One region of the Asaia sp. A2 genome, then DNA from elsewhere that is predicted to be linked to it. Evidence: riboswitches for the same ligand, from Rfam matches in the RefSeq annotation. Region 1 holds a riboswitch; the other holds the start of a gene.
The links. A riboswitch is a leader RNA that binds a small molecule or an ion and turns the genes downstream of it on or off. The one in region 1 is predicted to bind S-adenosylmethionine.

Region 1 (14,977 bases):
CGACTGACAGAAAGCGTGGATCGTGCCGATCTTCATGCCGCCGGGCAGATCAAGCACCCGCACGAAAAGCGCGCGCGCTGCCTGACGTGTCTCAGGGGAGACGGGTACGCTCAGCGCGTGCAATTCACCATCCAGCGCCGCATCGGGTAGCGACACCCAGCGCCCGAGGCGGGACTGCAGTCGATTGGCCATTTCGGCGGCTGCCGCTCGCGTGAAGGTCAGACACTGGATGCGGGCAGGGTCACAGCCGGGCAGAAGTACGGGGGAACCTGTTTGCGGGTCGGGCACCAGAACAGGCAGCATGAGCCGCAACAGGCGGTCGATCAGCAGTTTGGTCTTGCCACTGCCTGCCGAGGCCGAGACAAAAACCGACGCCAGCGGATCGGAAGCCAGACGCTGGATGTCATTGGCCGATGCGATGATCTGGGCATTGCCAAGTGGAGTATTGTGCGCCGAAGTATTGTGCGCCGGGGGGGTGTGCGCCGGGTTCTGGCTCATTCTCCGCCCTCCTCACGCGCTGCACTCCATTCCGACACGCGCGCCAGATGGGCGTAATCGCTGTAGCGCGGCACATAATCGGGGTGCGGGTGTGAGCGATACGCTGTTGCCGGGTTATCGAAAGCCTCGATGCGTCGGCGCAACCTGTCGAGGGATGTCTCGACCAGGTCGGCGAGATCCTCCGGTTTGCGCGGTACCGAAAGTTCCTCACCGCGATTCCGGTCGCCGGTCAGTCGCCAGTAAAGCAGAGAGGCTGTCTCGGCGGGCGGCAGGCCGGCAAAACCACCAAGGCGCAGCATGGCGGCTTCCAGCACGAGTTGCGAGCTCCACCCGGCTTCCACATCACTCACCTTTGGCAGGCTGCCTGTCTTGTAATCGATGATGGTGGCCCGCCCGTCAGATCCGATCTCGATCCGGTCTGCGCGTGCATTGAGTTTGAAGGGTGCATAGGGCGGCGTCAGGGTCAGGGTGCCTTTCTGCTCGGTACTGATCCGGGCCGGCTTCTCTCTCCCGGCCTCGCGCTCGCAAACCCAATCGGCAATACGCATCAGGCGCGGACGCCACCAGGCTGCAAGAGCTGGCCGAAGGTCTCGCCCCTCCATCGCCTTGAGCAACGCTGCATGAAGCGCCCTGCCCCCGTTTTGCCCTGCGGCCAGCCAGGCATCGATGCCGTCATGCACCACCACACCGATATCCGAGCGATCCGCTGCCTCTTCCAGAGCAGGCAGGGCTCTCAGGCCCAGCACATGACGGGCATAGATGGCGTAAGGGTCGCGCAACCACAGATCGATTTCCGTTACCGAAAGCCGTCTTGGCCTGCGGGCCACAGGCGGGCGCGGTTCAGGCGGCGGCACCGGACGGGCTGCCCCTTGTGGCTGGTCCAGATGGACCTGCCAGAAAAGGGCCGGATGGCTGGGCAGGTTTTGCCCGCGTCCTTCAAGCAGGGCATCGAGCCGCACAAGCCAACGTGCCGGGACGGCAGGGGCCCCATCGCGTCGCGATGCACTCGACAGGACAATTTCCTCACCTGACAGGAACGCTGTGGTGAAGTCATGCGCCGCCGTGCCCACCAGTCGTTCTGGCGAAGGCAGGCCTGCGCGCGTGCGCATTGGGCGGCTGAGCCACGGGCCGGGGTCGGTGGCAGGCGGCCATATCCCCTCGTTGAGCCCCCCCAGAATGACAAGATTGGCAAACTGCAACCGGGCCTCAAGCACGCCCAGTATCGAGACACGGGGGTGAAGGGCTTCGCCATCGCGCCCCTGCAATACGCGCTGGCCAAACACCATCTGCCCCGCCATCGAGGCAAGAAGGAAGGCAGGCATGGCCGCCAGACCCTGCGGCGGCAGAACGGCACCATGAGTCATCAGGCTGGCGACATGGCGCGAAAGGGCGTGGCCCTCTGCCCCAAGCCAGAGCCGCTCTTCACCCGGCTGATCCGATGTCGTGGCCAGCACCTCTGCGGCACGAACGAGCAGGGTGAGCAGATCCGGCAGGGGAAGATCCCCACATTCCAGAAGAGGCGACATCGCTTCCGAAAGCCGTTCCAGAAAATCCGATAGTGGCTCGACCTGATCGGGGCTGTCTGCCGTCTCGGCCGCGCTCTGGTCCTGCTTCTGCAGCGCAAGGCGCAATCCGGCCATGCCGGGTGGTGGCGCAGGACCGCGCAGCACCAGTCGCTCAAGGCGACGCGCCGTGGCACGACAATTGCCCGGTGTGCTGCCCAGCGCGACAAGCGGATGCTTGAGCAGCGCCAGCAGGGCAACGGGGGCCAGATTGGCGACAGCCGCTTCGGCCACAAGGCGCAGCAGGATGGAAGCAGGCGCGAGCGCCAGCGCCTCACCTGCGCTGTCATCTGCCACAATGCCGTAACGCAGCAGTTCCGTTGCCACGCGACGCGCCAGAGCGCGGTCAGGTGTTACCAGTGAGGCCGTCCGGCCGGGAGTCTCCACCGCATGACGCAGGATCATGGCGAGACTGGCGGCCTCCTGCTGCTGGTCATCGGCATCGACACGCGTGATGCCGGCCAGTGGCAGGGGGGTCGTGCTTTCTCCCCAGGCCGAAAGGCCTTCCATCGGGCGCATGAACAGGCTGGTCAGGGCGGCACGCGCCTGAAGGGCCTGTGCGGCGGCCTTGTCCGCGTTGGTCGGGAGGTCGTCCCAGAGCACGATGGTTTCACGGGAAACACCCAGATCGCTGACAAGGCGACGAAATCCGGATTGCGGATGGCTTTCCGGCAATGTGTCCCACAGCGTTTCCGGCAGATCGAGATCCACACCGGGCAGAATGACACAGCCCTGGGGCGCATCGAGCACCGCACGCAGGATAGCACAGACGGCAAACATGCCATCGGTGAATCCGACAGCCCAGAGCGGCCCCTGAGGCGGGACATCGCGCCAGCGCGCCGCCTGCGCCTGCAGGACCGCCACCTGCCGCGCGACCGGGTTCATCAACCCGGTTTCCTTCAGCCATTGCGGCCAGGCCTCGGTGACGATGTGCAGAAACTGCAGCGTTTTATGCCAGTGATCGGCAAAGCGTGGCTCGGCAGCATCGGGCAGACGCTCGCGCAGATCGACACCAACGCGTTCGGCATCATCCATCAGCTCTGCAAGGGCAGAGGCCAGCGGCCAGGCCTGCTCAAGGGTCAGGTCAGCGCTGAACACGCCCCTGGCCTGAAGCACCAGCGCCGCCAGAACCGACAGGCGGCGCAGCTTGTCCACCGCAGGCGGGAAGGAAAACGCCTCGGCTCCCGAAAGCGCCAGATCCTCCTCGTTCACATCACCAACCGGCACGATGCGGGGTAGCAGCGCTGCCTTGCCATCCAGAGAGCGCAAAAACGCCTCGGTGAGATTACGGGCAGCGCGTCGGCTCGGCACAAGAATCAGCGCATTATCGGCCTCCTGCCGCGCCGGTCCGGCCAGCCAGCGACGCGCCACATCGTCGAGAAAGGAGCGATCGGGTGGGATCGTCGCCAGTGTCACAGCCGGTCGTCCCACCCCGTGACCTGCGCCAGCCTCTCTGTTTCTCCCAGCCCCGGCAAAAGGGTCAGATGCAGGGCATGCGAAGGAAGCTCGTCACCCGCGCGCTCGGGCCACTCCACCAGCATGATTCCTTCCTGAACCTCGTCCCAGCCCAGTTCGAACAGGGCATCAGGTCCGTCCAGCCGCCAAAGATCGAAATGCGCCACGCTGGCCTTGGGCAACTCATAGATCTGCACCAGAGAGAATGTTGGACTGGGCACTTCGAGCAAAGGATCCTCCGCCAGGGCACGCAAGAACGCTCGGGCAAAAACACTCTTGCCCATACCCATCTCGCCATGCAGCGCAATCACATCCCCCGGCCGCGACAACTCTGCCAGACGGACAGCAAGGGCTTCGGTGGCGGGCTGATTGGGCAAAGACAGGACATTCATGGAGGCCAGTCTAGAACCGCATAGGAATGATGGGTAGGGGAAAGCATATTGAGCCGAGCGACGGCTGGCTTACCCGCTCACTTAGGTCAGCGCTTTTTGTCATGGCAAAGACCGCAGTACTGTGAGTAACCACACGGTCTCGCTTTACCTGTCATTGTCAAACACTGTGGAACGCCCCGGTCGGTTCCAGAAAAATCTCGCCGTAAGGCGCAGGCCTGTCATTGACAGGGCCTCTTTCGCGGCGAACTCGGGGGGGGGAGGTCTTGCTGCGCCCTACCGCCGGTAGGCTGGCAGATCGACCTTGTGCAGAATGGCATATCCACGCAGGGCGAAGCCCAGGACGACAGCAACCGCGCCAGCCAGGATGGGCTGCACACCCATCCCTGTCAGGCCAACATAAAGTCCGGCAGCCAGCGCGGCGGCGGTGACGTATAATTCCGGGCGGATCACGATCGAGGGGAGTCCGGCCAGAACATCGCGTATGATGCCGCCCATGCAGGCTGTCACCACGCCCATGATGGCAGCTGGCAGCCAGGGAATACCGTAGGCAATGGCCTTGGCGGCGCCGTAAACGGCATAGGATGCCAGCCCCAGACCATCGAACCAGTCGATCGCCCGTTCGTGCCAGTAGCGATGCGGCGTGAACCAGACCAGCAAGGCGATACCCAGACACACGGCCAGAGGTGCTGTCGCATGCATCCAGAACACCGGAGCACCAATCAGCAGGTCACGCAACGTCCCGCCGCCGACCCCTGTCATGGCCGCAAAGAAGGCGAAGGTCACGATGTTCTGCCGTGCCTTGGCTGCCACAAGCGCGCCGGAGATCGCGAAAACCGCCGTTCCTGCCATATCAAGATCCGACAGGGTGGAGGCCGATAACGCATGGATGGAAGCAAGTGTCGCTGGGCTCACGCGGCAAGGGCCTCGATGTCATCGGCAAGCTGCGTCACACGGGCCGGATCGGCATCCCATGCAAACATGAAACGCGCCCCCCCACCGATGAAGGTGTAAAAACGCCAGCCCCGCTCGCGCAGCCCCTCCAGCACGGCCTCTGGCGCCTTGAGAAACACCGCATTGGCCTGCACGGGAAACATGAGCGACAAGCCCGGAAGCGCCTCGATAAGCGAGGCCAGGGCACGGGCGCAGCTATTGCCATGCGCGCCGTTTCGCAGCCAGGCCCCGCTTTCGAGCAGACCGATCCAGGGCGCGGAAATGAAGCGCATTTTCGAGGCCAGCTGCCCGGCCTGCTTGCAACGATAGTCAAAGCCTTCGGCAAGGGCTGAGTCGAAAAAGAGAATGGCCTCGCCTACCCCCATGCCGTTCTTCGTGCCACCGAAACACAACACATCCACCCCCGCCTGCCACGTCATTTCGGCGGGGGTACAGCCCAGCGCCGCACAGGCATTGGCAAAGCGTGCGCCATCCATATGCAGACGCAGCCCGAGTTCGTGGCAGGTTTCTGAAATGGCGCGTATCTCGCCCAGGGAATAGACCTCGCCCGTCTCGGTCGGCTGAGTGATCGTCACCACCTTGGGCTTGGGGTAATGGATATCGCTGCGACAGGTTGCGAGCGCCCGGATATCCTCGGGGAAAAGCTTGGCATGATCCGTCCGCGCCACCAGCAGTTTGGAGCCATTGGAGAAGAATTCGGGGGCTCCACACTCATCGGTTTCGACATGGGCGAAAGACGAGCAGATTACACTGTTATAGGACTGACAGAGCGCCGCCAGCGCCAGCGAATTGGCCGCCGTGCCGTTGAAGGCAAAGAACACCTCGCAGCGTGTCTCGAACAGTGCACGAAAGCTGTCAGCAGCGCGGCTGGTCCATTCATCATCGCCATAGGCCGGAACGGAGCCTTTATTAGCCTGATGCATGATGTCCCATACTTCGGGGCAGATACCGGCATAATTGTCACTGGCAAATTGCTGGGCCACAGGCTGGAAATCCTTGCGCGTCTGAAAAAGCAGTATGGGCTTGCGGCAAGGAGGGTGTGGCGTGTCCCGAGATTGCCGGAGCGGCCACATCTCTCCGGTTGCCCGGAGATACCACCTTGCCCGGGAGCAGGTTGGCGCCGGTAAAACGATACCGGCTCTTGATGCTGGGTCTCTCGTATCAAAGCCCCAGCGGCACGGCAAGGGTGGGCTTCTCCGGCCGTCTATCAGCCGACAACCGCCCGCAAACAGAGTGACACGACCCAACAGGCACAGAAGCCATGTGAGGGGGGTGCATCGCAGGAAAGAATGTGGTTTCTTTCAGCCTCGTTGCGAAGCATGACCGAGCCGACAGGCCGGACAGATATGGATGAAAGCTGACATGGGCCAGACCCCTCTCGACATCGATGTAGCCATTATCGGTGCAGGGCCGACCGCGCTTTTTGCCGCGTTCGAGTGCAGCATGCTCAAACTTTCATGCGTGCTGATTGATGCATTGAGCGAGATTGGTGGCCAATGCGCGGCGCTGTATCCTGAAAAGCCGATCTATGACATTCCGGCGCATCCTTCCATTGAAGGCGGTGCCCTGATTGCCGCGCTCGATGCCCAGATCGCCCCCTTCGATGTGCCCCGCCTTCTGGGCCAGCGCGTGGAAAAGCTGTCGGGCCAGCGCGGCGCCTTCACGCTCGAGACGGACAAGAACAATGTGGTGACGGCGCGCGCCGTGATCATCGCGGCAGGAGCGGGCGCATTCGGCCCGAATCGCCCGCCGCTCGATGGGCTGGATGCCTATGAGGCGAGTGGCGCTGTCCAGTACTACGTGCGCAAGCGTGCCGATTTTGCAGGCAAGCGCATTGTGGTGGCGGGCGGTGGCGATTCCGCCCTCGACTGGGCGCTGTCGCTTTCCGACATCGCGGAAAAGATCTACCTGCTTCATCGCCGCGACCGCTTTCGTGGTGCACCCGAAACCCTCTCCCAGATCGAATCCCGTGTGGCCGAAGGGCGTATCGAAAAAGTCGTGCCCTATCAGCTTCACGCATTGCAGGGCGAGAATGGCGCCCTTACCGCGGTCGATGTGATCGATCTTGAGGGCCAGACCCGTCGCATCGAAGCCGATACGCTGCTGCCTTTCTATGGTCTCTCGACCGATCTCGGCCCGATTGCCACCTGGAACATCGATACCGTGCGCAGCACGATTCCCGTCACGCCCTCCAGCATGGAAACCAGCCTGCCCGGCGTTTTTGCCATTGGTGACATCGCCACCTATCCCGGCAAGCTGAAGCTGATCCTGCAGGGATTCAGCGAGGGAGCCATGGCAGCCCATGCCATTCATCCCATCGTCCACCCCGATCAGGCCCTTCACTTTGAATATTCCACAAGCAAGGGTGTGCCGTCAGGGTCTTGAGCCGTGACAGGGCCCCGGTTTAGTATGATCCCGAAATGATCGAAAGACGCGAACCCTGATGACAACCCAGCCAGACGAGGCGCAAACCGACGTCGTCAGACGTGCCGGTGGATGGCTTCGTATCGACCTCGACGCCATCAAGCAGAACTACCAGCTGCTGAAATCCCGTGTGGGACCCGATGTCACCGTCGGGGCCGCGGTAAAGGCGGATGCCTACGGGCTGGGTGTGACGCGTGTCGCCCCTGCCCTCTATCGCGCCGGATGCCGTCGGTTCTTTGTGGCCACCGTTCAGGAGGGGCTGGAGCTACGCCCCATCCTGGCGGCCGATGCTGTCATCTGTATCCTCAATGGCCCGGCACCGGGCAGCGAGGCGCTTTTGCAGGACAAAGGGCTCACCCCGGTTCTGAACAGCCTCGACCATGTGCGTCGCTGGGCAGCGCTCTGTCGTGATACTGGCATGCGCTCCCCCTGCCTGCTTCAGCTCGACAGCGGCATGTCGCGCTTTGGTCTGTCCGAGGCCGATATCGATACGCTTATTGCCGAAAACACCCTGACCGATCTGGCCATTGATTATATCATGAGCCATCTGGCCTGCGCGGATGAATACCAGTCGCCGCGCAATGAAGGGCAGCGCCTGCAATTCGACGCTCTGCGCCGCAAGCTTCCGGCCCTGCCTGCCAGTCTTGCAGCGTCGAGCGGTATTTTTCTGGGGGAAGCCTTCCATCATGATCTGGTCCGGCCGGGTTATGCACTCTATGGCGGCAACCCGACCCCGGATCGCGCCAATCCCATGCATCCGGTTGTCACCCTGCTGGCCGGCATGGTGCAGGATCGCTGGATCGCCCCGGATGTGGCGGTAGGCTACAGCGCGCGTTTCATCGCGACACAGCCCACGCGCATCGCAACCCTTTCCGTCGGCTATGCCGATGGTTTCCACAGACGCGGCGGTGGCCTTGCCAGCGCCGTTCTGCCTGACAGCCCTGATATCCTGTTGCCCATCGTGGGGCGGATTTCGATGGACTGCATGGCGCTGGATCTGACCGCGCTGGGAGACAGACCCCTGCCCCCCGGCACCGGTTTCGAGCTGATCGGCCCCCATCGTCCGCTGGACGAACTGGCCGCGGCACTGGATACGATCGGATATGAGTTGCTGACCGGACTCGGGAAGCGCTTCCATCGTGAATATATCGAGAGTTCACAATGAAGATCATCGTCATGGGCGCCGGTGTCATCGGCGTCACCACAGCCTGGTATCTTGCCGAGCAGGGTCATGAGGTCGAGGTCATCGACCGCCAGCCGGGCGTCGGGCTCGAAACCTCCTTTGCCAATGCCGGTCAGGTCTCCCCCGGCTATTCCACGCCCTGGGCCATGCCGGGCCTGCCCCTCAAGGCAATGCGCTGGATGCTCGAAAAGCACGCGCCGCTGGTCGTACGTGCTGCCGCCGTCAACATGCCGATGCTGCGCTTCATGACGCAGCTTCTGACCAACTGTACGCATCATGCCTATGACATCAACAAGAGCCGTATGCTGCGCATTGCGGAATACAGCCGTGACTGTCAGGCCGAACTGCGCCGCAGCACCGGCATTACCTATGACGATGGACAGAAGGGCCTGATCCAGCTCTTCCGCACCGACAAGCAGATCGAGCATGCCCATGAGGACATGCGCCTGCTTGAGGAAAGCGGCGTAGCCCACGAATTGCTGGGCATGGACGACGTGCTGAAATACGAGCCCGGCCTTGCCGGTGCGCGCCAGATTCTCAAGGGTGGCCTGCGTCTGCCCGGTGACGAATCCGGAGATGCCTATCTCTTCACACAGCGCCTTGCCGCCATGGCGGCGGAGAAGGGCGTGAGCTTCCGCTTCCGCACCGAAATCGAAGCCATCGAAGCGGCGAGCGACGCCATCTACGGTATCCGCACCAGTGCGGGGCGCCTGACGGCCGATGCCTATGTGCTGGCACTGGGCAGCTACTCGCCCCGCCTGCTCAAGCCCATCGAACTCGATCTGCCGGTCTATCCGGTCAAGGGCTACTCGCTGACAGCCCCGATCACCGATGAAAGCCGTGTTCCGACCTCGACGGTCAATGACGAGACCTACAAGGTTGCCATGACACGCCTTGGCGATCGTATTCGCATTGGTGGTACGGCAGAACTGACGGGGTGGCGCCTCAAGCTGAGCCAGGACCGTCGCGAAACGCTCGAACTGTCGTTCAACGACATGTTCGGCGGTGCCGATCTGAGCCGTGCCCGCTACTGGACCGGGCTGCGCCCCTGCACGCCGGATGGCACACCCGTCATCGGTCCGTCCGGGCGCTACAGCAATCTGTGGCTGAACACGGGCCACGGCACGCTGGGCTGGACCATGGCCTGCGGCTCGGGTCGCATCCTCGCAGACCGCATCAGCGGCAAGCGCACCGACATCCCCTCACTGGATCTGTCGCTGGACCGCTACACGTCCTGAGATGCTTCAGGGCTCCGCCCTGAACCCGGAAGGGGGCTTGCCCCCTTCACCCCGCCCAGAGTTGGCACTGTTTCTCTGTCACCTGCGTAGGGGAATATTTGAATTGATAACGCGATCACCGGGATTACCAAAACTCGCTGTTACCATAGCATCTCCAATGGCCTCCTTAAGAACGATACCGTAAGGCGACGGGCCTATGATCACTCTCTCTATGATCTTATCCGCGTTCAATGGTTGTCCCTGCCTGTCCTTGAGGTGTTCAAACTTAATCTGTGCGATCTTTTGCGGTACGCCCCCAACAGAAACCGGCGTGACCGGCAGGGGAATCTCACGATTCGGCGACAGGTATTTTCCCGTATAAACTCTCCATTCTTTCTCTTCATGAAAGCCCGGGTGTTTCAAAATAACCGAAAAATGCGTGAATAAACTGTATAATATTTCAACTATATCTATATTCCGAACGATATCGATATGTTCGTTCATGAGATCTATAATATTAGAAAAGTACCTTATGAAGCCATTTGGATCTTTATAGAGAACCGGGCTTATAAATAGTCCATCGTTGCGTTTTTCGTCTCTGATAACGATAGGATCGATAACGAGGCACGCGTTCGTATCGCCTCCATAGGCACGCCACATCGACAATCTACCAAATTTGTTCTCAGAATCATTCTGCCCGTGTTCAGTCAGAGATGTGATATAGGTTCCAGCGTAACGGTCCCGGCTAATGCCCGTCAGCAGAGACCATAGATGAGCCACACCACCCGGTTTGATCTTCTCTATAAATTGGCGGAGCCGCTCACCTTCGTCTCCCGCCCACAGCGCGTCAATGCATTGATGGCCGTGTTCGATTTCAAGAAAATCGTTCATGACTGTCGCATTGCGCAGCCAGATTTCGCCTTTTTCAATGATTTTTATCGCGGTATCCGCACTCGTATAATAGGCGAACCGCTTGTCACCACTTCTGAATGACGCGCGTTGACCGTCTTCGTCGGGAAAGAATATCTCCTCCAATATCTGATCTACATCGACCGTCATCAGCCCCCCCCTCGATACCGTTCATCATAGCACCCGCCAGACGTCAGGCACAAAAAAAGGGGCCGTTTCCGACCCCTTTTCCGTAACCAGTCTCAGGACCGATTAGTTGCCGGAAGCGTCCTTCTCGGCGGCAGCTGCTGCACCCTTCTTGTGGTGCTTGTGCTTGTGCTTGCCCTTATGCTTATGCTTGGCAGCCTTGTCTTCCGTACCAGCCGTCGGGGCAGCTTCAGAAGCCGGAGCAGGAGCCGTGGCTTCCGGTGTGGTAGGGGCCGCAGCAGCTGGGGCCGCCGGGGCGGCTTCCTGCGTGGTCTGGGCGAAAGCAGGAGCGCTCAGCGTCATGGCAAGAGCGGCAACGCCGGTGAGAAGGCGACGATTGAAAACGAGCATGTAACAAGCTCCAGAATACGAATTTACATAATCACAGGCGTCAGCCAGACTGTAGAACAGACCACCTGAACTTATGACGTAACAGACGCTATCAGTATTTTACTGTCTCGTCTTGGAGAAAATTAGATAAAATGCGTGTAATCGCACGGTAAAGGCTTGTTTAAGCCTTAATGCCGACATGATCATAAAAAAAGGCCACCGCTACCGGTGACCTTTCCTCAAGAACTCGTTCGTTTTTGAACGGGCCTTGTCATCCTGTCAGAATGCCTCCTGACCGATTGATACCAACCGGTCAGGAAACACATCCTTATCAGACGTCAGACTTGACCTTGGACATGCGCTTGCGCTCATTCGGGTCCAGGTAACGCTTGCGGATACGCACGGCAGACGGCGTCACTTCGACCAGCTCATCGTCTTCGATATAGGCAATCGCCTGCTCAAGGCTCATCTTGCGCGGCGGCGTCAGAAGCAGTGCATCGTCCTTACCGGCGGCGCGGATGTTGGTCAGCTTCTTTTCACGGACAGCGTTCACATCGAGATCGTTCTCGCGCGAATGCTCACCCAGGATCATGCCGGTGTAAATCTTTTCGCCAGCTTCGACGAACAGCGTGCCACGATCCTGCAGCGAGAACAGGGCGTACTGCGTGGTCGCACCATCTTCTGCCGAGATCAGCGAGCCGTTGCGACGGCCATCGATCGTGCCTGCATAAGGCTTATAGCCTGCGAACAGACGGTTCATAATGCCCGTGCCGCGCGTGTCGGTCAGGAACTCGCCGTGATAGCCGATCAGGCCGCGCGACGGGATGAGGAAGGTCAGACGGACCTTGTCACCACCCGACGGACGCATGTCCTGCATCACACCCTTACGCATCGACATCTTTTCGACGACCACGCCCGAATAGGGCTCGTCAACGTCGACCAGAACCTCTTCGTACGGCTCTTCACGCTCGCCAGTCTCTTCATTGTTCCGGAAGAGGACGCGCGGACGACCGATGGTCAGCTCGAAGCCTTCGCGACGCATGGTCTCGATGAGCACGCCAAGCTGGAGTTCGCCACGACCGGCAACCTCGAAGGCTTCGCTTTCGGCGCTCTCGGTCACCTTGATGGCCACGTTGCCTTCGGTTTCCTTGAACAGACGATCACGGATCTGGCGCGACGTCACCTTCTTGCCTTCACGACCGCCCAGAGGGCCGTCATTGATGCGGAAGGTCATGGTCAGGGTCGGCGGATCGACCGGGGTCGAGGGCAGCGGGGCGTCGAGAGCCGGGTCTGCAATGGTATCGGGAATGGTGGCGTCGGACAGACCGGCCACAGCCACGATATCACCGGCTTCGGCTTCATCCACCGGCACGCGATCCAGACCGCGGAACGACAGCAGCTTGGTCAGACGACCCGTTTCCACGATCGTGCCATCGGGGCGCAGCACGCGCACCGGCATGTTCACGCGGGCGCGGCCCTGCTCGATACGACCCGTCAGGATGCGGCCCAGGAAGTTGTCGCTTTCGAGAATGGTCGAAACCATGCCGAAAGGGGCTTCCTTGTCGAGGCCCGGCGTCGGCACGTGGCGCAGCACCAGGTCGAACAGCGGGGACAGATCCTTGCGGGGGCCGTTCATTTCCAGATCGGCCCAGCCCTGACGACCCGAGGCGTACAGCATCGGGAAGTCAAGCTGATGCTCGTCGGCGCCAAGAGCTGCGAACAGGTCGAAGATTTCTTCATGAACTTCGTCGGGGCGGGCATCGCCACGGTCGATCTTGTTCACGACCACGATCGGACGCAGGCCACGGGCCAGCGCCTTGCCCAGCACGAACTTGGTCTGCGGCAGAGCGCCTTCAGCCGAGTCGACCAGGATGATCGCGCCGTCCACCATGCTCAGGATACGCTCGACCTCACCACCGAAATCGGCGTGGCCCGGCGTGTCGATGATGTTGATGCGCGTCTCGTTCCAGACGACCGAGGTGCACTTGGCAAGAATGGTGATGCCGCGCTCACGCTCGAGGTCATTGCTGTCCATCGCGCGCTCAGCAACGTGCTGGTTTTCGCGGAACGAGCCGGATTGCTTGAGAAGCTGGTCAACAAGGGTGGTCTTGCCATGATCGACGTGCGCGATAATGGCGATGTTACGGATTTCCATGAAGCGGTCCTGATCGGGCTTGCAGGGTCATGCCCTGCCGGATCGCTCCCTGGGAACGACACAAAGCCGGGACTGACGGATTGGCCGTGTTCTGCACAATTTCCCGTCAGAGTGCAATGAAAGGATCGGAAAGACCGGGTTTTTTAGCATTCCCGGGCCTTCTTCCAACGTAATACAGGCCCCTGCCCCGCCTCTCTGAAAGAGTTGAGCCCTTTCTTCCCTGTGTAGTAAGGCAAGATATAGAGGCGCAGGTTTCCAAAGGGCGACCGCCCTTTGGCAGGGTTCGGGGCGGCGCCCCGAAACAGCCTTCAGGCCTTGAGCGCGAAATCCGCGGCAGGGCGTGCGCCCATGCGGGTAATGATCGCACCAGCAGCTTCGTTGCCCAGACGGCCACATGCTTCGAGGCTGCGGCCCTTGGCCAGTCCAGCCAGGAATCCGGCAGCGAAGGCATCGCCAGCACCCGTCGTATCGACCACCTTTACGGGTTCCGTCGGAACGACCAGCTTCTCGCTATTGGAGAGAATGACCGCGCCCTTTTCGCTGCGGGTCAGCACGACAAGGGCAGCGTCACGCCCGGCCTGCGTGGCGGCGGCATCGAAATCCTCGGTCTCGTAAAGGGCACAGATCTCGGACTCATTGGCGAAGAGAATATCGATATGCCCGGCGACCAGCGCACGAAAGGCAGCATGATGGCGTGCCACGCAGAACGTATCCGACAGGGTCAGGGCCACGCGGCGACCGGCCTTGTGCGCCGTCTCGGCCGCAAGGATGAAAGCGGCCTGCGCGCGGTCCTTGTCGAACAGATAGCCCTCCATATAGGTCACGGCGGCGGCGGAGACGGCGGCCTGATCCACATCCTCGGGTCCGAACTCGGTGCAGATGCCCAGATAGGTGTGCATGGTACGCTGCCCGTCAGGCGTGACGAGAATGATGCAACGCGCGGTGGGGCGATCGGCATTCCGGACGGGGGCTGAGGGGTAGAACAGCTTCTGCGCGGCGATGTCTCGGGCATAGCCAAGCCCTGCCTCATCATCTGCCACCTTGCCCAGATACCCGACGCGAGCGCCCAGACGGGCGGCAACGACTGCCGTGTTGGCGGCGGAACCGCCCCCCATGATCTGCTCCGGGGTGATCTTTGCCTCGATAGAAGCGGCCTGATCGGCATCGATCAATGTCATGCTGCCCAGTGGCGAACCGAGCGCCGTCAGTGTCTCATGTGAAACCGGCGCGAGGATATCGACAATCGCGTTGCCGATGCAGAGCAGATCGAGAGTGGGTGCAGTCATGAGGGCTCCGATGCGATGAAATTTAGTGGAGAAAACAAGGTTCACGCCTTGAAATCAACATGATCAGACGTGATCGTAATGTTGCGTGAACGACAGGTTCGGCATTCTTTCCGACAGGCCATGACACAAGAGCGGGTCAGGGTCAAAAACCGCGAAAACCTGCTGTTTATCTGCTTGTCGCTTGCGCAAAATAACGTGTAAGCCGGGTCAGGGCGCAGAGTATCCCTCGGGTGATTTTGCGTCTGCCACCAGCCGCCAGCGGCACCCGAACCGCCACCTTTCAGAACGCGCAGCGGGGTTCTCTTGTTCAAACGACGCAAACCAGAAGATACAGCAAAGCCCTCATCTTCAGGTGCATCGGCCAGTATCGGCCAAAAACCGGCTGCCCCCACGACGGGCAGCGCTTCGCTTTTCCCCGAGCGTCCGGCC
Region 2 (14,977 bases), on a different contig from region 1:
CTTCAGCGCCCTGAACGAGGGCGACCGGATGCCCCGCGGCTTCGAGCAGGGCGGCGTCATCGGTGACAGGCCCCTGATGCGTACGGTGCAGGTCGAGCAGAAGTGGGAAATGGAAGCCTTGCGGGGTCTGGGCACGCCACAGGGAGTCGCGGCAAACGGTTGTGTCGACCAGGCCGTCGCGACCGCGCTTGAGCGTATCCGCCACAGCGACCGCTGGTATGGCACCCGGATGCTTTTCCAGCGCCTGGAGCACGTTCTTTACGACATCGGCTGGCACATAGGGGCGTGCACCATCATGGACCAGGACAAGATCGGGCGGCTCAGGCAGGCGGGAGAGGGCCTCAAGCCCGGCGCGCACACTGTCCTGACGCTCACGTCCCCCTGCGACAGGCGGCAGTGCCTCGATCCCGTCGAGGGCTTGCAGCAGCAACGGGTCATCACCAACCGGCTGGATGAGGGTCACATGGTCGCGCAGCGCTTCGGCCGCGTGGCGAATGACGGTTTTGCCACCAAGCAGCATGTACTGCTTTGGCGTGGCAGAAAGGCCGGTGGCCGGCGCAGCGCTGGCATCAGCGAAGCGGCGACCGGAACCGGCAGCGAGGAGGATGGCAGCAATACGCATGATGTTCAGGGAATGGGGATTTGTCCCTGCCGCGTCAAGCCAAGAAAAAAGGGCCCCGCAGTGACTGCGGAGCCCATGACCTGTGCGTCACACGTCAAGTGTGTCTCAGCGACCGATATCGCGCAGGCGGATACCCTTGTTGAGCTTGTGCTCAAGAGACTCGAGTGACACGCCCCGCGTCTCCGGCACGAAAGCGAGAGTGACGAGGATAAACACCGCATTAAGCGCAGCATACAGCCAGAAGGTGTGCGAGGCACCCAGTGTGCCAAGCAGCGTCAGGAACGTGGCGCCTACGACCATGTTCGCAATCCAGTTGGTGAAGGTCGAGCAGGCAATGCCGAAATCACGCCCCTGGAGCGGCTGCACTTCGGCGCAAAGCACCCAGATGAGCGGACCAGCCGAGAAGGCAAAGCCCGTGATGAAGAGAAGCAGCACGGCTACCGAGAGATAATGCATCATCGTGCTCGAATCCTGGCCGAAGGAAAGCAGGATCGCGAGCGCACCCATGCCGATAGCCATGATGACGAAGCCGGCAACGAGCATCGGGCGACGACCCCAGCGATCGACGAATCCGATGGCGATGAAGGTGGCCAGCATGTTGACCAGACCGACGATGGCCGTGCCCCACATCTGTCCGTCCTGACCAAACCCGGCCACTTCAAAGATACGCGGTGCGTAATACATGACGATGTTGATGCCGGTGAGCTGCTGCACGATCTGCAGACCGATGCCGAGCATGACGGAACGACGGAAATTCGGATTTTCCAGGAACATCGAGAAGCCGCGCTGCTTCTGTTGCAGACCTGCCTGGATATCGTGGATTTCGCTCTCGGCATCAGCACGCGAGGCGCGCAGCGAGGCCAGGGTTTCGAGCGCCTCGGCATGGCGACCGCGCAGCATCAGCCAACGCGGGCTGTCGGGGAGGAAAAGCGAGCCCACAAGGAACACGGCACCCGGAACGGCGACGATACCGAGCATCCAGCGCCAGGAACCGGAATAGGCGAACATGGCATCGGAGATGAAGGCGAGGAGAATCCCGATGGTGATCATGAGCTGGTACACCGAGATCAGACTGCCACGATGCTGCTCGTCAGCCACTTCTGAAATGTAGAGTGGCGCAACGAAGCTGGCGATGCCGATGGCAAGGCCAAGGATCGCACGGGCCACGATGAGCAGGGTGACGGAGTGGGCGACGACGCAGCAGATGGCGCCAATCACAAACAGAGCTGCACTGAAGACCAGCGCCTTCTTGCGGCCGAGGCTGTAGGAGAGGCGGCCCGCAACGAGCGCTCCCAGGGCGGCGCCGAACATCATGGAGGAAACGATCCACTCCTGCGCGGTATCACTGGCCTGAAATTCCTTGGCAATAAAGCCGAGCGCACCCGAGATGACGCCGATATCGAGACCGAACATCAATCCGGCGACAGCCGCAAGAATGGCGGCAAGCATCATTTTTCCAACCAGAGGAACTTTAGTTTCTACCGGTGCAGAAGATGTAACGTTACTCATATGAAAAGACCTTAGTCGAGAAAGCCTGGAGGCCGGACCTGCAGAGGAATCGTCGCGTTCACGCGGTAAATCCCAAAGTCCATGTGATCTTTAAGAGTTTATCACGTTAATTCAAACCAAATTCGTTGTGATGCCCAATCATGAGCCGTGCGATCGCCGAGGCCGGCTAAGCCGTATCGACGTACGGAGGACGAGATGGCCGGACAAATAGCGTTCAAATCGTAAGGGGCGGCGAGGAAGTAACCGATATTTACGCGAATTTAACCGGAGTGAGAAAACAATGCGTCGTAAGGAGTCGGGATTGCATGGCGGAATATCAATTAAATATAAAATTTCGATAATAAGTAGTAAATACAATATATGAAGTCATGGAATTGCTCAGCCCGTAAACCATACCATAAATACGCAAGACCAAATAGAAAATCGAGACCATCATCCGCTCAAGCAATAAAGCTTTCGTATGTAAGTGGATGGGTCTCATGTCTCTCTTCATCGCTGCGTCAAGATCTCTTTCGGTACTTACCTTTGCGGGTTCCTTACTTGGGTTGGGTGTTGCGGCCTCTGCGTCATTGCCTCAGGAAGCGCATAAGGGGATTTCAGCCCTGCCCAGCGTGGCCTATGCGGGTCCCCGCCCGCCGCCGGGTCAGACATGGGATCCATGCATCCAGCCGGGCGCCTGTATTGCAGAGAACCGACAGGATATCGCCTATGCGGGTCCCCGCCCGCCGCCGGGTCAGACATGGGATCCGTGCATCCAGCCGGGCGCCTGTATTGCAGAGAACCGGCAGGACGTAGCCTATGCGGGACCTCGTCCGCCGCCGGGGCAGACATGGGATCCGTGCATCCAGCCGGGCGCCTGTATTGCAGAGAACCGACAGGATATCGCCTATGCGGGACCTCGTCCGCCGCCGGGTCAGACGTGGGATCCGTGCATCCAGCCGGGCGCCTGTATTGCAGAGAACCGGCAGGACGTAGCCTATGCGGGACCTCGTCCGCCGCCGGGTCAGACATGGGATCCGTGCATCCAGCCGGGTGCCTGTGTTGTGGGGAATCGTGAACCTGTCGTCTGACAGGTATCTCTTCTAGATGCTGGCTCGAGGCATGGTGATCGGGATATCCCGAAAGCCTGCCTCCAGGGTGATGCATGATATCGCGAGTTTTTAACGACGTGATGTGTTGGTTATACTAGACTAATGGTTCACAGCGCATCGACGCGTTTGAGGAACAAGACCTGACATCCGTTTCATGCACCTACTCGACCAAGGAAGGTTCGACACGTTTCGTGTTGTCCTTCCTTTGCCATGTCCGCTGGGCCGCATGCCGTATCGTTCTGATCATGCTGCTTCTGCCTGCCGTGTGGCTGACGTCCGCGTTTGCGGGGGAAGCCGATCTGGCCATGCAAAACTTCACGCAGCGTGATGGCGTAGACAACTCGTATCTCTACGGTATGTCGCAAGACGGGCAGGGCTACCTGTATCTTCTTACTCAGCGTTCCCTCTATTTCTTTTCAGGGCAGCGCTTCTATCAGCTTAACGTTCAGGATGGTCCCGATCAGTCCAGCCATGCTGATGGTATCCGCTTTCTCCCTGATGGCCGGATCATCGTTATGCAGCGCGGCGCTCTCGTCGTCTCGCTGCAGGCAACCAGTGCGCGTCTTTCGCCGCTCCACCTGGAGTTCAGGCGCCTGAAACTTGGCAGGCTGAAGCATGTCGATAACATCCTGATTGATCAAGGACGCCTGGTCGTCGCAAGCGACCGTGGCATTTATCTCTGCGACCTTCCTGAAGACGATCTGCTTTCCTGTTCGACGCAGCCCGTTGCGGCGAAGGCGAGAACCCTGATCTATCAGATTGGAGCAAGGGTTTTTCTGCGCGAGCCCGGAGGTACGGTTCTTCGTGATCTCAGCGGGTTGCGTACACTCAGGCTCCCGTGGGAGGCGGAGATCTCCAGCCCGTCTCTTACGCAGCATGACTCCAGATTCTATGCGCTTACCTCCACGACGCTCTTTCTGCCACAGGATGACGGGCAGGTTGAAAAACTCCCCATTGATTGGCCAATCGATCCACACGACGTCGTCCGGCATCCGACTTTTGTCGTCAGATCGCTGGATGCGACCATGTTTTTCGACGGCACACGGTTGCATTCCTTCAACGGACAATACTGGACAGTTCCAAGCCATGATCTGGGCCGGGAGCAGGACATCCATTTTGCCTATGTTGATCGTGATCAGCAGCTCTGGACTGTCCAGGACTGGGTTGAGCTCACCAAGCTGATCGGATGGGGAATATGGGAAAATCTTGAGCCGGAGAGTATCCGCTCGGTCTGGTCTGTCCTGCCGGCTTCCGGCAAGCAGCTTCTCCTGACGGACCAGGGTCTTTACGCGTTTCAGCACAATGAAATTGGTGAGCGCCTGAGGGGCGGCAACTTTTTCTTCGGGGTTTCAGACGGAAAATCAGGATACTGGCTGCCGGTCGATGACCGTGATCTGGTTCATTGTGGGTTCGAATCAGGGCATTTCCTTTGCAACTGGAAATATCCAATACGACAGGTCCTCGGCCTTGCTCATTCGGTGCGGGACGATACGCTCTGGATCGCTTCCGGTGAGGGGTTGTTTGAGCTGCCCCATGGGGCAACTGCACCGCACAGCGCCTTAAATGCGGCAGGCCAGCCCCTCGTCAAAACCGCAAGCGCCCTGGCACTTCGCGATGATGGAACGCCCTGGGCCATCGTTGGAAACGCGCTTTACAGACGCACCAGCGCAGGAAGCTGGTACCCCGTGCTAACACACTGGGCCAACGGGCGTGATTTCGAACCGATGACCATGACTTTCTCGTCGCATGATGACTTGTGGATTGGTGGTGTGCGGGCGCGTGTAGGTCTCCTGCATGTCCATCTCGACGGGAACAGGATCAAAAAAACGACTCAGGTCGGTGCAGAATGCACCGGATCGCAGATTATCTTCAGCCTGCTCTGGGACCGGCATCGACGGTTGTGGGTGGGGACTGAAAACGGGCTGGCAGCTTATGACGGGCACCAATGGATAAGGTTGACCCGTGATGATGGACTGATCTCTGCCAACATCAATCAACAGGGTCTCACAGAAGACCCGGACGGCTCAATCTGGATAACCACGACGCGCGGTGTATCGCATCTGTTGCACCCCGAGCACTTCTTCGAGCCGGTTGATCTCAGGCCAGTCTTTATCGAAGCCAGACTGGGCGATCGAGTATTGCCTGAGCACGCAGTCCCCTTCACACGTGATCCACTGACGGTCACGCTGGGCTCGCTGAATACTGCGCTCGCATCCACCACGCATTTCAGATATCGCCTGGAGGGCATCGATCAGGACTGGATCACCTCAACGACAGGTGAAATTCGCTATAATTTTGTGCCGCCGGGCCATACCCGGTTGCTTGTTCAGGCCATCAACGACAATCGGAACATCGTTTCGCGTCCTATCGTGCTCCTGATCAGAATGCAGCGTCCCTGGTGGATGGCGTGGCCCCTGATCGTCTCTTATATCCTTGCCGTGGTCGTTCTGCCCTATGTCCTCAACCGCGTTCGCTTCCGCTACTTTTTGCAACGGCAGAAGCGTCTGGAAGCCCTCGTGAACGAACGTACCGTTGAGATGCGTGCCGCGCAGGCTGCTCTGGAACAGCAGGCACGGCAGGATGGACTCACGCGCCTGATGAATCGTCGTACAGCTGAAGCCAGTGTGCTGAGGTTGATCGAGCGGCTTGGACACCCCGATTATGAGGGTAAGCATCGCACGGTGACATTGGCGCTATTCGATGTCGATTATTTCAAATCGATCAACGATACATTCGGTCATACGATCGGAGATGAAATCCTGGCCGAAATCGGCACGCGCCTTCTTCAGGAAAAGCAGTCGGAGGAGATCATCGGCCGTTATGGCGGTGAGGAGTTCCTCATCGTTATCCAAGGAGATCTGCCTACATCACGTCGGCGTGTCGAGACGTTGCTAGCGGCGTTGAGTGGAAGGCCTTTTGAGACCAAGGTCGGTGCATTGGTGATCGGATGCAGCGCTGGTCTTGCGCGGAGTATTCCAGAAATCGAAACGCCTCGCGAAATCTGGATGGAAGCGCTCGAAAGGGCCGATCAGGCGCTCTATCGCGCCAAGCTTGAGGGGAGGGGGCGTCTCGTTGTCAGTGAACAAGACCTAAACGATGAGGACTATCAAGACTGAAGGCTGGAATGGCCACATCAAAGCGCTCGCCTGAAGCAGGAACAATCATGTGATACATGCCGCGCATGAAGCCACAAGGCGTGGGTAGGGCCACGCCCGAAGTATATTCAAAGACTTCCTGGGCAATCAGAACAGGTTGCTCTCCAACGACGCCATCACCGTGAATATGATCGGTTTTCCCGCGTCCATCCGTGATTTCCCAGAACCGGGTCAGCAGCTGGATTGTTTCGTTACCGCCATTCTCGATCCGGATATGATAGGCCCAGGCAAAATGATGGTCTTCCGGCTGGGATTGGTCCTCGAGCCAGAAAGTGCGCACAGAGACAGTCACCCCCTGGGTTGTGGCCTCGTAACGAGGTGCGGCTTCCATGGCTTCGGCAAGGCTGGCTTCAGGATCGGCCACGAGGCGGGGAGGGGCAGGCTTTTGTGACATGCCCGCCTTGTAGGCCGATGAAGCGCTGAAAAGCAATCAGGCTTTGAGCGCTGCAAGCCCTCGCTGAAGATCCGCAATCAGGTCGCTGGCATCTTCAAGCCCTACTGAAAGACGGATGGCGCCATCGGTGATTCCGAGTTTGGCGCGCTCGGCCGCATCGACCTTGGAGTGCGTTGTCGTAGCAGGATGCGTAGCGAGAGATCTTGCGTCGCCCAGGTTGTTGGAAATCGCAATCAGCCTGAACGCATTGAGGAAGCGGAACGCTGCCTCACGGCCACCTTCGACCTCGAAAGCAACCAGTGAGCCGCCATTGAGCATCTGCTTTTCCACCAGGGCACGCTGGGGGTGAGAGGCGAGGCCAGGATAGGCAACACGAGCAATGCCCGGCTGGTTTTCAAGGAATTTCGCCACTTCGCTGGCATTGTGAGCCATGGCGTTGACGCGCAGCGGGAGAGTTTCGAGCCCCTTGAGCAGCACCCATGCATTGAACGGTGAGAGGGCGTTGCCTGTATTACGGGTGAAGGGCTGGAGAACGTCCTCAATCCACTGCTTGCGGCCCAGAACAGCGCCGCCAAGAACGCGGCCCTGCCCATCAATATGCTTTGTGCAGGAGTACAGAACCACGTCGGCCCCAAGGGCCAGAGGTTTCTGTCCGACCGGGGAGGCAAACACGTTGTCGACCATCAGCAGGGCGCCGGCCTTGTGTGCGAGATCGGCAATACGTTCGATGTCCAGTACGTCGAGCATCGGGTTCGAGGGGCTTTCGATCAGCACGGCGCCGGTTGGCTGTGAAAGCGCTGCCTCCCACCCGGCCCAGTCATCACCATCGACAAGCACAGTCTCAATGCCGTAGCGCGGCAGCAGATTGGTCACGATCCAGTAGCATGAGCCGAACAGGGCGCGGGACGCGACTACACGGTCGCCCTGTTTCAGATGGGACAGCAGGGCAGATGAGACTGCCCCCATGCCACTGGCTGTCACGATGCAGGCCTCGGCTCCTTCCAGCAGGGCGAGGCGTGACTGGAGGGCATCGGTCGTGGGATTACCGAAGCGGGAATACTGGTAATGGGTGATGTCGCCGGTGAATGTGGCGGCCGCCTGCTCGGCGCTGTCATAGACAAAGCCCGAGGTGAGGAAGATGGCTTCGCTGGTTTCGCCATGTTCGGTACGGCTGACATCCTGATGCAACAGACGTGTCGAGGGGCCGAAATTATTTTGAGTCATGGGAGGGAGACGCTCCAAAATGCACCGTGATCCGTAGGGTGCGATTCTGGCCGTGGAAAACCTGGAACTAAACTGGTTCCGGGCCTCTTTAGCGCTGTTGTTTAGCCTCGCCGCAATCCGGCCGTTCAAATCGCGAGGGTTCTGCCGCTTTCGGCATCACGGTTGCGACTATGCGCAAAGGCTGTGTCCGTCGTCAACTGGCAGCGGGATGATTGCATCACGCAAGCGAGTGGGATAGAAGGGGCGCCGTTGCGGGTGTAGTTCAATGGTAGAACGGCAGCTTCCCAAGCTGCATACGAGGGTTCGATTCCCTTCACCCGCTCCAATTCCCCCGAAAAACTGGGTGCAGAGACTAGCCGCGAAGAAGCTTTTTCTTCGGGGTCTCGTCACCCTTGTTCTTGCCGTCCTTGTCTGCCCTCTGTGGCGCCGGAGCTGCTGCGGGTGCGCCGTCCTGATAGGTTGTTCCATTCCAGGTCCAGCGATCATTCTTGTCGATCAGCAGGTCATGCATACCGTTATGACGGCTCGACAGGACAGATATGGCTCCGCTTACCGAGTCGAGCACAAGCTTCCAGCCACCCTTATGGCGCAAATAGACCGATGTGGAGCAGCCTGCCGAGCCGCAAAGGCGGGCGGATTGTAGTTGCACAAAGAGCGCCATATCCCCCCGGTCTGTGGAAAGCGGTGCCGAGGCAACCAGAACGACAGGCTGATCATTATGTTTGGCGGCATCGGCCAGATCGCCCGCGCTCAGTTGGCGGGCCTCCTGATCGAGATTGGTACCGGGCAGCGCCGTGAGAATGACTGGATGCGGCCCACTGCCTGATGGCGTCGATTTCTGATGCGTCCGGGCCAGGGCAGGAGCTGCCATAAGACCCGTGATGGCAATACCCGCCAGTACCACACGAAAACGCATCGGATTGTCTTTCATTTTGCCCTCACGAATCGCAGGGGCCGTTTTTTCACGCCGGTTTATTACGCATGTCTGAGCGTGACGACCAGTACGTCACGATAGGCCGGGCGGGCGGGGTCGATCGGCTCGACGGGGGTGACCCCGTGGTACACACGATGATCATCGACGAGGGCAGTGTCGAGCGGTGACTCGAGCGTGAACGAGCCGACTTCCTGACGCTGATCGTCGTGGATCGTCGTGACGCCGGAAGCGACATTTTCGCGACTGACCATCAGGACGAAAACCCAGTCCACACCATCACGATGCATGCCTTCGGGAGTCGGGCGCCCCTGACTGCCGGCCTGGGCTTCAATACGAAACTGATGCACCTCCGCATGCCAGCTATCGGGTTGGGTCGAGGCCGGCGTCATGCGCAACGCCAGAAGATGCGCAGCATTGAGAATGGAGAGCATGACCGGATGTGAGGCAATGGCATCCTCAACCGGACCGAACCAGCGTTCGATCCCGCCATTGAGCAGGTTGTAATCGCGGCTCTGATAGTGAGGTTGATGGCGCTTGCGGTCGATACGCCCGCCCGCCAGCGCGTAGGTGGCATAACGCCGTTTGCGATAGCGCCCGCCATCCGCCATGTACCGGTCAAGCCCCAGCCGGTTCCAGCTCTCGGCAAAGCGGTCCCAGTCCTCAAAACCAAAGGCTTTGAGAAAGGAGCGCATATCGGGCCCACGCTCGAAGGCAAAGCCACGCGCTTGCAGCGTGGCAACCATATCATCAAGGCGTTGCGCCTCGGTGGGGGGGAGAGACTGTGACCGTTGCTGGGGCATGAATCGAGACTACCGTTGATCGGGTGTTATTGGTCCAGACGTGGGCGGGTCGGGTTCAGATGAGCCTTGAGGAAGGCAGCCGTCCCGCGGGCCAGACCCATGACGCCAATCTGATGCTGACGGAAGATCAGATCATGAAGCCATCTCGGGGCGAGGCCACGCAGGAAGCCGCCACCGAAACTCGTCGAGGCACCAACCATGCCCCACCCGTTATAGTCTCCCAAAGACACGACCGCACCACGGTCGCGGTAAACAAATGTCGAGGGCTCGCGGCCCTGAGCGATGACCGGTATGGCGCGGCCAAGATAGATGCCCTGCTGGCGCGCAACCTGTGCTGTGGCGGGAAGCGGGGCGTCGTTGATACGCGCGCAGTCGCCCAGGGCAAAAATCGACGTATCGCTCGTGGACTGCATGTGATGATTGACGACAAGCTGGCCGCCACGGGCGATTTCCAGCCCCTCGAACAGTTCGGTGGCAGCACTGGCGCGCACACCGGCAGCCCATACACGCAACGAGGCCGGGATGACGCGCCCGTCCTTGAGGTGAAACCCTTCCTCATCGACCGACGTCACCATGGCCTCGGTCAGAACCGACACGCCCAGAGCCTCAAGCTGCTTGCGGGCATCGTTTGACACGCGCTCGGGGAATGCGGGGAGAATACGCTTGCCTGTCTCGATCAGGGAGAGGCGCAGTACGTTGCGTCTTGCATCCTTGCCATAACCTGGGGCGAGATCGATGGCGCTGCACAACTCGGCAGCAAGCTGCGTGCCTGTTGCACCGCCACCGACAATACCGACCTCAAGCTTGCGATTGCTGGCGGCTGCATCACGGAAAGCCGCCCGGAATTTTTCATGAAACGAGCTTGCATCGGGCAGTGAATCGATGAACGTACAGTTGGCCATGACGCCCGTAATGCCGAAATCATTCGAGCGCGAGCCAAGCGAGACCACCAGCATGTCGTAGGGTACGATCTCGTCATTCGCGAGGCGTATCTCGTGCTTCTCACGGTCAACGCTGCTCAGCGAACTCTGGATAAAGCGGAAGCCGAAACGGCGGCTGGCCTCCATAAAGGTCGTACAATCCCGCGTTTCCTCACCCGTCCCCGCTGCGAATTCGTGTAGCATGGGTTTCCAGTAATGGACGGCGCCCTTGTCGATCAGCGTGGTTTCGATGTTGCGATGGCGGCCGCGACCGAGGGTCATCGCTGTTTCCATCCCGGCAACACCGCCGCCGATGATAACCACGCGAAATCCATTAGCCATGAAGTTTCCTCCGCAGTGTCGTCCGGGCAGGAATTACGACACTGATATGATTGCTCTTGTTGTGAGCGCGTCTCGCTCTCAACCCACAATGTGGGAGCAATCAACGCGATCGTCCAGACGCGAGATGCGTCGCAGCGATCAAAAAAGGACGACTACGGTACTAAATCAGAAAATGATGAGGCGCAATGCCGCACGCAGGCACAGAGAAAGGACGCAGACGCTGTTGAGAAGAGGCCCGTCCGCTGGATTCGGGGAAGGGTGCGCTTCTGCGCTCGGGCTCCAGTGGTCCCTCAGGACAGGACCGCTGGAGCGAAGGCCGCCATGCCGGGCCCGTTTGGCAGGCCCAGCGGTAATGGTTCAGCTTCGGTAGGAGCCGTTGATGTCGATATACCCGTGAGTCAGATCGCAGCTCCAGATCTGTGCATGGCCATTGGCGAGCCCGAGATCGAGCTGGATATCGATATCCTGACCTTTCATATGGGCCACCACGGGGGTTTCATCATAGCCTTCGACAACCGTTCCCTGTCGGGCAATCCAGACATTGCCGATGGCGACCGAGAGCGTATCGCGATTGGCTGGCTCGCCGCTCTTGCCAACGGCCATGACGACGCGGCCCCAGTTGGCGTCCTCACCGGCAATAGCCGTCTTGACCAGCGGGGAGTTGCCAACGGCGAGGGCGATCTTCTTGGCCGATTCGTCTGAAACGGCACCGCTTACACGCACCGTGAACATCTTCGTTGCCCCTTCACCGTCACGAACGACCATCAGGGCCAGTTCGAGCAGCAGGGAATCGAGGGCTTCACGGAAAGCCGCCAGTGCAGGATCGGTCAGGGACGTGATCTCGTCATGACCGGCCTGCGCGGTAGCGAAAACGAGCACCATGTCTGACGTCGACGTGTCGGAATCGACCGTAATGGCATTGAAGCTGCGTTCTGTGCCTTCGCGCAGGAGCGATTGCAGCACATCATGGGAAATTGCGGCATCGGTCACCACAAAGCCCAGCATGGTGGCCATGTCGGGTGCGATCATGCCGCTGCCTTTGGCAATGCCCTGCAGGGTGACGGTCTTGCCCCCGATCTCGACCTGCCTTGTGGCAGCCTTGGGGAAGGTGTCGGTGGTCATGATGGCGCGGGCGGCGTCTTCCCAGCCTTCGGGCGAAAGCGCCTCATAGAGCTGAGGCATCGCATCACTGATGCGCTCGGCGTCGAGTGGCTCGCCAATGACGCCGGTCGAGGCAAGAAACACTTCCGTTGCCGGGCAGTGCACAACACGCGCGGCGGCGGCAGCCGAGATTTGCGTGGCGATGACGCCTGCGCGGCCGGTGAAGACGTTGGCATTGCCCGAGTTCACCACCAGCGCACGGGCCTTGCCCTGCGCCAGAGCTGCACGGCTCCAGTCAATGGGAGCGCCAGGGCATTTGCTGCGCGTGAACACACCCGCCGCCGTTGTGCCAGGCACGAACTCCATCATCATGAGGTCAGTGCGATCCTTGTAGCGGATCTGTGCGGCAACAGCGCCCAGCCTGACGCCAGCCACCGGCAGAAGGCGCGGCAGGGGTTGGGCGAGGGGGGAGCGGGGGAGGGCTTTTGCCATGATCTGTCTCCGAGCTTGAAACGTCGGAAGGAGGATGCACGGCTTGGGGCTCAGGTCCAGCCCCCCGCCCCGCAATGGGGCGAAAAGACCGGAATTCTGAGTGAAAAGTGAGCGTTAGATGCTCACCTCCATGTGGCGATTACTTCTTCGCCGGGGCTGCAACCGGGGCATCGCTGATGGGCTTGCCCTGGGCGTCGTAGCGCACGATCTTGACCTTCTTCTGCGCATCCTCGACGATCTTGCGCACGTTGTCACGGATCAGCTGCTGACGGATTTCGTCATGCACCTGGTCCAGCGGCGGCACAGGAGCTTCGCGCGAGGCCAGAACCTGAATGACGTGCCAGCCATACTGGGTCTTGACCGGGGTCTGGCTGATCGTGCCGGGCTTCATGGCGAAAGCGGCCTTCGAGAATTCCGGCAGCATGTCGTCTTTCTTGAACCAGCCAAGATCACCGCCGCTTGCGCCCGATCCCTTGTCGGTCGAGAGCTTCTTAGCGAGATCCTCGAACTTCGCGCCCTTGTCGAGCTGCTTGATCACGTCCTTGGCGGTTGCTTCGTCGGCCACAAGAATGTGGCGGGCATGGATTTCCTGCTCCCCCTTCTTGGAGGCGTAATTTGCCTGATAGGCCTGCTTGATGGCGTCTTCCGTCACCAGCGGCGCAACCTTTTCCTGCAGATAGGCATTCTGCAGCGCGTTATCGGCGGCATCCTGCATCTGGGCCTTCACGTCCGGCTTCTTGTCGAGGCCTTCCTTGAGTGCGTCGATCTGGATAGCCTTCTGGCTGACAAGCTGGTTCAACAGAATGTTGACCAGCGTGTTCGGCGGCAGCTGGCGGGCCTGCGGGGGCAGGTTGGCAGCAGCGTGCTTGACGTCATCCAGATAGATCTTCTGTCCGTTGACAGAAGCGATCAGCGGATTGGCATCAGCCGGGGCAGCGGCCGGAGCCGCATTCGCCGGGGCTGCAGGGGCGGGGGCTGCGAAAGCCGGAGCCGCCAGAGTCGTGCCGGAGATGAGAGCGGCGCAGAAAAGGGCCGGGCGGGTAAGCCGCATGGAGAAATAACCTCGAAAAACTCGTGGAACTTCGTCCAGCATGGCGCAGGCTTGGGCGCTCGGCAAGGCCGACTGCTGTGCGATATCCGGTTTTGATGGCGCGCTGCGGGAAGAAAAGGTGCATTGCAGAGCTTTAAGCGAGGCTGAACGCCCTGCTGCTCGGTTGACCGGGGCAAGGGCGCGCCTTATCTCATTTCCCGCGTGGACAATCCCGATCCGGCTTCGGCGGATGTTTCGCGTGACCGCCTTGACCGATCTCCGCCTCTTGGTAGGGCAGGTTCATCGGTGCAGGCGGGTCGGGATGATCCGCACTCCAGTTCGCGGTCCGGCTTCTAGCGGACCAGTTCGCCAGAAGGACAGTCATGTTCGCTCGTATTGCCCGCGCCATGTTCGGCACCGCCAATGATCGCTCACTGAAGGGCTATCAGAAGCGCCTGCCTGAAATCAACGCGCTTGAGCCTGCCATTCAGGCTCTCGACGATGATGCACTGCGCGCAAAGACCGAGGAATTCAAAGGCCGTATCGCCGGGGGTGAGAGCCTCGACAAGATCATGCCCGAGGCCTTCGCCGTGTGCCGTGAGGCATCGCGCCGTGTGCTCGGCATGCGTCATTTCGACGTTCAGCTCGTGGGCGGTATGGTGCTGCATTCCGGCCGTATCGCCGAGATGCGCACAGGCGAAGGCAAGACGCTGGTGGCGACGCTTGCGGTCTATCTTAGTGCGCTGGCCGGCAAGGGCGTGCACGTCGTGACGGTGAACGACTACCTGGCCAAGCGCGATGCCGAGGAGATGAGCAAGCTCTACAGCTTCCTCGGCCTGACCACGGGCGTGATCATTCCCAATCTGTCGGACGATGAGCGCCGCGCTGCCTATGGGTCGGACATCACCTACGGCACGAACAACGAATTCGGCTTCGATTATCTGCGCGACAACATGAAATATACGCTGGAAGAAATGGTCCAGCGTCCTTTCTATCATGCGATCGTCGATGAGGTGGATTCCATCCTGATCGATGAGGCGCGTACACCGCTCATCATCTCCGGTCCTGCCGATGACAGCTCGGAGCTCTATCGCGGGGTGGATGATGTGGTGGTTCATCTCGTCAAGCATCCCGAGGCTTTTGAAAGGGATGAGAAGCTGCGTACGGTCATCCTGACCGAACAGGGCTCCGACATGGTCGAGGAAATGCTGCGTGAGGCCGGCGTCCTGCATGAGGGCGGCCTTTATGACGTGCACAACATCGCCGTCATGCACCATGTCCAGCAATCCCTTCGTGCCCACACGCTTTTTGCCCGCGATGTCGAATATATCGTGCGTGGCGGAAAGGTCGTCATCATCGACGA

Region 2: another riboswitch for S-adenosylmethionine. It lies ahead of metZ (O-succinylhomoserine sulfhydrylase); the one in region 1 lies ahead of ACWNRM_RS06500 (threonine aldolase family protein).

Annotation. Positions count from the first base shown of each region.
Region 1 is NZ_JBXWTO010000005.1:215,607-230,583, reverse strand. It holds gene addA (double-strand break repair helicase AddA) at 1-498, opposite strand, end outside; gene addB (double-strand break repair protein AddB) at 495-3,476, opposite strand; gene tsaE (tRNA (adenosine(37)-N6)-threonylcarbamoyltransferase complex ATPase subunit type 1 TsaE) at 3,473-3,907, opposite strand; gene ACWNRM_RS06505 (trimeric intracellular cation channel family protein) at 4,181-4,819, opposite strand; gene ACWNRM_RS06500 (threonine aldolase family protein) at 4,816-5,841, opposite strand; SAM-I-IV-variant riboswitch at 5,900-6,011, opposite strand; gene ACWNRM_RS06495 (NAD(P)/FAD-dependent oxidoreductase) at 6,221-7,243, shown strand; gene alr (alanine racemase) at 7,302-8,447, shown strand; gene ACWNRM_RS06485 (D-amino acid dehydrogenase) at 8,444-9,703, shown strand; gene ACWNRM_RS06480 (DUF2971 domain-containing protein) at 9,782-10,741, opposite strand; gene ACWNRM_RS06475 (hypothetical protein) at 10,844-11,128, opposite strand; gene typA (translational GTPase TypA) at 11,439-13,262, opposite strand; gene ACWNRM_RS06465 (adenosine kinase) at 13,571-14,548, opposite strand.
Region 2 is NZ_JBXWTO010000001.1:311,469-326,445, reverse strand. It holds gene ACWNRM_RS01490 (bifunctional 2-C-methyl-D-erythritol 4-phosphate cytidylyltransferase/2-C-methyl-D-erythritol 2,4-cyclodiphosphate synthase) at 1-622, opposite strand, end outside; gene ACWNRM_RS01485 (sugar porter family MFS transporter) at 728-2,131, opposite strand; gene ACWNRM_RS01480 (hypothetical protein) at 2,611-3,201, shown strand; gene ACWNRM_RS01475 (diguanylate cyclase) at 3,414-6,338, shown strand; gene apaG (Co2+/Mg2+ efflux protein ApaG) at 6,298-6,771, opposite strand; gene metZ (O-succinylhomoserine sulfhydrylase) at 6,808-7,995, opposite strand; SAM riboswitch at 8,063-8,142, opposite strand; tRNA gene ACWNRM_RS01460 (tRNA-Gly) at 8,247-8,320, shown strand; gene ACWNRM_RS01455 (hypothetical protein) at 8,348-8,926, opposite strand; gene ACWNRM_RS01450 (2OG-Fe dioxygenase family protein) at 8,971-9,729, opposite strand; gene ACWNRM_RS01445 (NAD(P)/FAD-dependent oxidoreductase) at 9,756-10,991, opposite strand; gene argJ (bifunctional glutamate N-acetyltransferase/amino-acid acetyltransferase ArgJ) at 11,349-12,584, opposite strand; gene ACWNRM_RS01435 (peptidylprolyl isomerase) at 12,724-13,635, opposite strand; gene secA (preprotein translocase subunit SecA) at 13,998-14,977, shown strand, end outside.